2 regions of the Clostridium sp. AF36-4 genome follow, and region 1 is predicted to be linked to the other one. Evidence: predicted binding sites of a transcription regulator. Region 1 holds the regulator's gene; the other holds the start of a gene.
The links. The regulator HrcA, encoded in region 1, represses chaperone genes, less so after heat shock. The targets are predictions, from matches to a motif close to TGTTAGCACTCNNNNNNNNNGAGTGCTAACA.
Positions count from the first base shown of each region.

Region 2: DW005_RS08990 (Hsp20/alpha crystallin family protein) is a predicted target of HrcA. The motif match lies at 2,108-2,138, and genes of this name have one in related genera.

Region 1 is NZ_QTVH01000021.1:31,181-34,441, reverse strand. It holds gene dnaK (molecular chaperone DnaK) at 1-264, opposite strand, end outside; gene grpE (nucleotide exchange factor GrpE) at 310-900, opposite strand; gene hrcA (heat-inducible transcriptional repressor HrcA) at 915-1,946, opposite strand; gene DW005_RS10645 (PilZ domain-containing protein) at 2,126-2,470, opposite strand; gene DW005_RS10640 (Ig-like domain-containing protein) at 2,483-3,259, opposite strand.
Region 2 is NZ_QTVH01000015.1:24,624-27,884, forward strand. It holds gene DW005_RS08980 (phosphotransferase) at 6-1,046, opposite strand; gene DW005_RS08985 (hypothetical protein) at 1,059-1,187, opposite strand; gene DW005_RS08990 (Hsp20/alpha crystallin family protein) at 1,448-1,915, opposite strand; gene DW005_RS08995 (Gfo/Idh/MocA family oxidoreductase) at 2,189-3,184, opposite strand.

The DNA of each region.
Region 1 (3,261 bases):
TGGTGTATATTTCTTATCATCAATTGCTGCACGGTAATCCGTACCCATATGTCTCTTAATAGAAGAAATAGTCTTCTCTGCGTTTGTTACTGCCTGACGTTTTGCCGGCTCACCAACCAAACGCTCACCAGTCTTTGTAAATGCTACAACAGATGGGGTTGTTCTTGCGCCCTCAGCGTTTGCTACAACAACCGGTTTGCCACCTTCCATTACTGCTACACAACTGTTTGTTGTTCCTAAGTCAATACCAATAATCTTGCTCATAATAATACTTCCTTTCTGTCTATACCATGACTGTTATTTTCTTTATTAGTTTAACACTTTAACCATACTGTGTCTGACTACTGAATCTTTATACATATAACCCTTTTGGAATTCCTCAATGACCTGATTGGATGCATCTGAATCATCTTCATCATGCATAACGGCATTATGGAAATTCGGGTCAAATTCTTTACCAACTGCCTCAATCGGTGTCACACCGATTTCTTCTAATCCGGTAAGAAGCTGTTTGTAAACGGCCTCAATTCCTTTGGCAAATGGTGTCTCTTTTTCTTCATCGGAAAGTCCGTCAAAACCTCGCTCCAAGTTATCCACAACCGGAAGCATCTTTTCAACAACTGACTTCGCACCAATTTCAAACATGGCACTTTTTTCTTTTTCCGAGCGGTTTCTAAAGTTTTCAAACTCTGCCAGATTTCTCATCAGGCGGTCATTCAACTCTTCAATCTTTTCATCTTTTTTGTCTTTTTTTGCTTTCTTCTTAACCGCTTTTTCTGACTTTTCCGTTTTTTTCTTTTCTTTTGTTTCTTCTTTATCAGCTTGTTCCACCGTTTCTTCTACAGTTTCTTCTTCCTTTACTTCTTCTTTAACGTCTTCGTTTTTCATCTCTTCAGCCAATTCACTTCACCTCGCTATTTCTTTTTAAATATGTCATCTAGCTGCTGCATGCAGTTTTCCAATGTGCCAACTACTTTTTCGTAGTCCATACGCTTTGGTCCGACAATACCTATCTTTCCATAAACGCCTTCTTTAATTCGGTACGTGGCAGTTACAACGGAACAATCTTTCATTGACTCTACCGGTGATTCCTCACCAATGTACACCTGAATGCCATGTTCCTTGTCATCCTCCGGTGGTTCATCGTTGGCCCATGCTGACAACATCTGTTTTTCTTCAAATGTGGAAAGCAGTCCGGTCATTTTCTCCTTATCCGATAACTCCGGATATTTCAAAATATTCGTGGCGCCCGATGTGTAAATCTCTGAGTCATCCTCTTCTGTCATAACTTCCGAAATACAATCCAAAATGCTAGATGCCAATTCTCCGTATTCCCCGGCTTTTTCTTTGATTTGCTGCATAATCGCCATGTTAATCTCAGTAAAATCAAGTCCGGTGAGTGCCGTGTTCATCAAAAAATTCATCTGAGCAATCACATTCTCATCGGCATCCGTCATAAGGTTAATGAACTTGTTGCTTACGTGGTTGTTATCAAGAACAACAATCACAAGCAGCTGTCGTTCACTCATCTGATTTAGCTGGATAAACTTAATCCGCTTATGCTGATACTTTGGCTTGGTCACCATGGAAGTGTAATTCGTATTCTGTGCAAGTAACTTTGCAACCTGCTGTAACAGAAGGTCAATCTTATCTGCCTTCTCGACCATCAACTCCTTCATCTCAGACACTTCTTCATCTTTTCTCTGTAAAATCGTGTCTACATATAGTCGGTATGCTTTATCCGAAGGAATTCTGCCGGCAGAAGTGTGTGGCTGTAAAATGTAACCCATCTCTTCCAAATCCGACATCTCATTACGGATGGTTGCGGAACTAAGATTCAAATCCGTGTACTTAGAAACAGTTCGGGAACCAACCGGCTCGCCTGTCTCCATGTAATTACGAATAATCGCTTCGAGTATCTTTTGTTTTCTCTCATTCAGTTCCAAAATACCACCTCGATTTCTTTTTGTTAGCACTCACTATCAAAGAGTGCTAATCATTGACTAAACTAAAGATACCACCTTGTGTTACCTTTGTCAATAGGGTTTGTAAAAATTTTTTTCAAAATAAAAACACCGGTGCAAAAAAGGCTCCTTCTAAGCACCGGTGCATTGTTTCATTCTTATTATTTTTGCAGAGACGCAGCATAATCATTAATTACATAATCCATAATGGATGCCGTTCCTACAATTTCACATCCATAAATATAGTCATCTCCGCTTTTCTGCTGACGGATAATTCGAACAACACAATTGAGCGAATCATTTTCTGCCAAAGTAAGTCTCGCATTAAAGTAATACCCCATCGGCAGTACACTGGCTGAACGAAAACCAATGCCCGCTTTGGAAACATCAATTACCTCAATCGGTGCATTAATATTTTCCACCTTTACGTGATCCTGCTTAAATAAATTGGAAATTTCCAAATTCAATTTTGCCGGCCAGCGTTTTTCTCTTCTCATCTCAATCATAATAAGCCTCCATTATTCATCGTCATCTTCATCATCTGTATCTGCATCATCTATAACAGTAACGGTACATTTTGCTTTTACACCGCTTCCGTCAGTTGCCATTGCCGTAATCACTGCCTTACCGGCATCTACGATATAAACATAACCATCCTCATCTACTTTAACCACTTTTTTATTGGAACTGGTCCATTTCAATGTCTGATTTGTTGCATTGGATGGAGAAATGCGAGGTTCAAATTCATAATCTTCTTCGTCCTCATCATCTTCATCCTCATCGTCTTCATCATCCGAATCCTCATCAGAATCCTCTATGTCATCATCCGAATCATCATCGGAATCGTCCTCTTCTTCAACCAATGGCATATGGAGTGTTAACTTTTTCTTCATGCTGATTTTTTTAATCAAAACATTCTTTTTTGCAACGGTAACAGTAAATTTTACCTGTTTCGCCGGATTCGCTTTGGATTTCACTGTAATCTTAGCTTTTCCTATTTTTTTGGCTTTCAAAACGCCCTTTTTAGAAACCGTAACAACCGATTTTTTGGAAGACTCAAACTTGACCGCTTTGCTTGCCTTACTTCCTTTTTTTAGAATAACATTCACGGAAAGTTTCAGTTTCTTGCCTTTACCAAGTGTGATATTTTTGTCTTGGACATTCGTAACCTCAACTTTTTTTACATCTTTGCTCTTTGTCATCTTTGCCTGGCTCGGATTCCAGATAACCGTGTAGGTCATCATAACCGCAAGCGCTAACACCCCGGCGAACAGCCTAAAACATCTTTTCTTCATAT
Region 2 (3,261 bases), on a different contig from region 1:
TTGTGCTAAATTTCATCAATATGTCCAAGCACCTCTTTACATATTTTTGTTCTCCAAAAAGCAAAAGAAATCAAGCCCTCTCTATCTTCCGAATTGCTCAATAAATACTCTTTATAACCATAGGTACTTCGAAGCAATTGAAACACATATACATATGGCATTGCATTTAAATCCTTGTCACTTAACGGAAAATACTCACAGTATGCTTTTACATAATGACGCAAATCCTGCAAATCAATTTTAGCATTGTTTCTTGAATTATGCGATGTCTGCACAAATGACCTCATTAATTCCCATACCACCGGCAGTTTTCTTGCCGATGTAAAGTCAATTACTGCCTTTATCCGATTATTTTCCCCAATAATCTGACATCCTTGATAGTCGCCGTGACTGGGACTATACGTTATTCCTTCAAAATATCTCCGAAATATATTTTGATTTTTCTGCAATACAGTACGCTTATATAATAAATCTTCTTTGATTTGTTTATATAAAGAATCTTCCCTATGCTGCTCCAATACTTCTAATATATTATCATATTTGGAAACAGCATCACCATTTACCCACACAGCATCCATATCAACAGGCAGTTCCATATCTTTTAATGCAATATGAATTTTGGCAAGCATAACCGCCATTTGCGGAAGCATTTCCTCCGGGAAATCATTGTACCCATAAGATTGTCCACTCATGTATTTTTGCAATACGAATCGATGTCCTTTGTATTTTACCATTTTTTCTCCCGAAACTGTTTCAATAAAATCTGTCGAAGGGATTCCGCAATTTTTCAATTTCTCCAATATTTTTGCTTCCCTGATAATATCGCAATCCTCAATATACGATTGGTATTCTTTCAAAAAATAAGTATTACTGCCATCATTAACAGTAAAACAATTTGCAGTTCCTATCGCAAGTTTTCTGTAAGAAGTACATGAAATATCCCAATTTGCTTTTAAAAGATTCGTCATATTTTCCCCATCCAAAACCGTCTCCTCTAGTGCCATGATGTCCCCTTTCTCTGTTAAAATAGTCATACTGATGTTCATAATCCCATCTTCTTACAAGATATATTCCATCTGTCTCTCTTTTGTTTTCAATCCCATTTTCTCATAAAATTTTTCTGCCGATGTATTTCCGGCCCACACATTGAGCGTTACCTCATAACAGCCAAGGCGCTTTGCCTCCATTTTTTATATCCACATTGTAACATAGGATATCCTTTCAAGCCAGTTTTTTCTCACTGCGGCATCTATTTATTTCCAGTAAATTATTGTAATTTTTATTTAAGTATACTATGAGATTCCTACGGGAAATTCAACGAAAATAGAAAGCCGTGAAGGGCAGCAAATGAAAGAATATAAAGTACGTTTCAAATCTTACAATGGTTTTTGCTAAAAAACAAGTCCCCTTCAGATGGCTCGATCTCTGAAGGGGACTTGTTGAATGATTATCCTTCAATTGCGATATAATTTTTACCGGCAACTGCTTTGTCTGTCTTTTTCGGAATCTTCAGTTGCAAGATACCATTTTCATACTTCGCCGAAATCTCATCCTGGGTAATTCCCCCACCGATGTAAAAACTTCGGCTCATGCTGCCGGCATAACGTTCTTTACGAATGTACTTACCGGTCTTTTTATCTTTTTCATCTTTGTCCAAACCTTTTGCTGCCGAAATGGTAATATAACCATCATTCAGTTCAGCGGTTATTTCATCTTTCTTGAAGCCAGGCAGATCAATGTCAACCTCATACGCATCATCTGTCTCGCGGACATCTGTCTTCATCATGTTCTTTGCATGTTTTCCATAAAGAGGATCTTTCGCCGGAAACATAGCCTTCTCAAATTCCTTACCAAATGGAAAATCATCCATCCAATCATCAAACAAACTCTCTCCAAAAATACTAGGTCTTAACATAAGTCATTTCTCCTTTCCTTCTTGTAACAAGTGTCGGAAATATGGGTTCCTGCAAAACACCATAGGCACTTAGACTTTTGTATTATTAGCACCATCAGAGAAATCTGAAGTGTCGATTGTTAAATTTCGATTCGGATCCGGGTTCCTTTTCGTAACCCCTTTCCTTATCGTTAACTATGTTATACCGCTAATTGTTAGCACTGTCAAGAGGTGAGCGCTAATTTTTTTGTGTTTTTTTTGTGTCCTCTTATAAATGCCGAAATTTCGTTGTGCTCACATTACATTACTTTCAAAGTAACCGATCTCTTGCAATATAGCATCTAGTATTTTTGCATTTTTAATCGAAAAATCAGCTGTCACAACAGGGGTCTCGCCTTCGATTATGCATCTTCCCAGCTGCTCTATTTCTAATTGATAATTATGTGGGCAGTATACATTTCGAATCTGCTCTTTTCCTTCAATAATCAACGTATAGGAAGCATTTCCCTCTTGGTTAAATTTCGTATCGGATTTGATGTCGCCTTTTGTTCCGTGAATATACAATCTATCATAACGATGCGGCTTATCTTTTTCAAAAATCATCCCGCATGTTATCGATGCACGTACATCATTTTCATAATTTAACAATGCAGCTGTATATATATCAACGCCATTTTCATCATACTGTGCCATTGCTTTTACCCGGGATGGCATATCTTCCAAAAGTTTTAACAGCATACTTGTATTATAACAGCCAAGATCATAAACTGCACCCCCATAATTTTCTTTGTGCAGACGAATGTTGCTCTTATCATAATATGAAGTCAAAAACTGAGATTCAATATAACGGATTTCTCCAATTGTTCCTTCTTCAATTTCTTTTTTAAGTGCTGTAACAAAAGGACTGTGAAGGTAGGCATATGCTTCCATTAAAAATACCCCCTTCTCTTTTGCTGCCTCAAAAAGTTCTACTGTTTGTTTGGGTGTCGGCGCCAATGGTTTTTCGCACAGCACATGCTTTCCTGCTGCAATAGCTTTTTTTACCCATTCATAATGAAGATTATTTGGAAGCGGAATATAAACTGCCTGCACTTTGGGGTCTGACAAAAGTGCTTCATACCCTTCGTATGCTTTTTCAAACCCAAACATATCTTTATAATCTTCTGCTTTTTTCAAGCTGCGCCCTGCAATTCCATACCGTTCACAATTTTCTGCCTTCTGCATTCCCGGTATGCTGCAATCTCTGGCAATTCCTGCTGTTCCTAAAACTCCCCATCTTATCTTTTCCATTTTTTTCCTCCTTGGCATTTCAATCCTGCTTTTTTCAGCCATTTTCGATAGCTTTTCATTTTTCCGGGCGGCACATA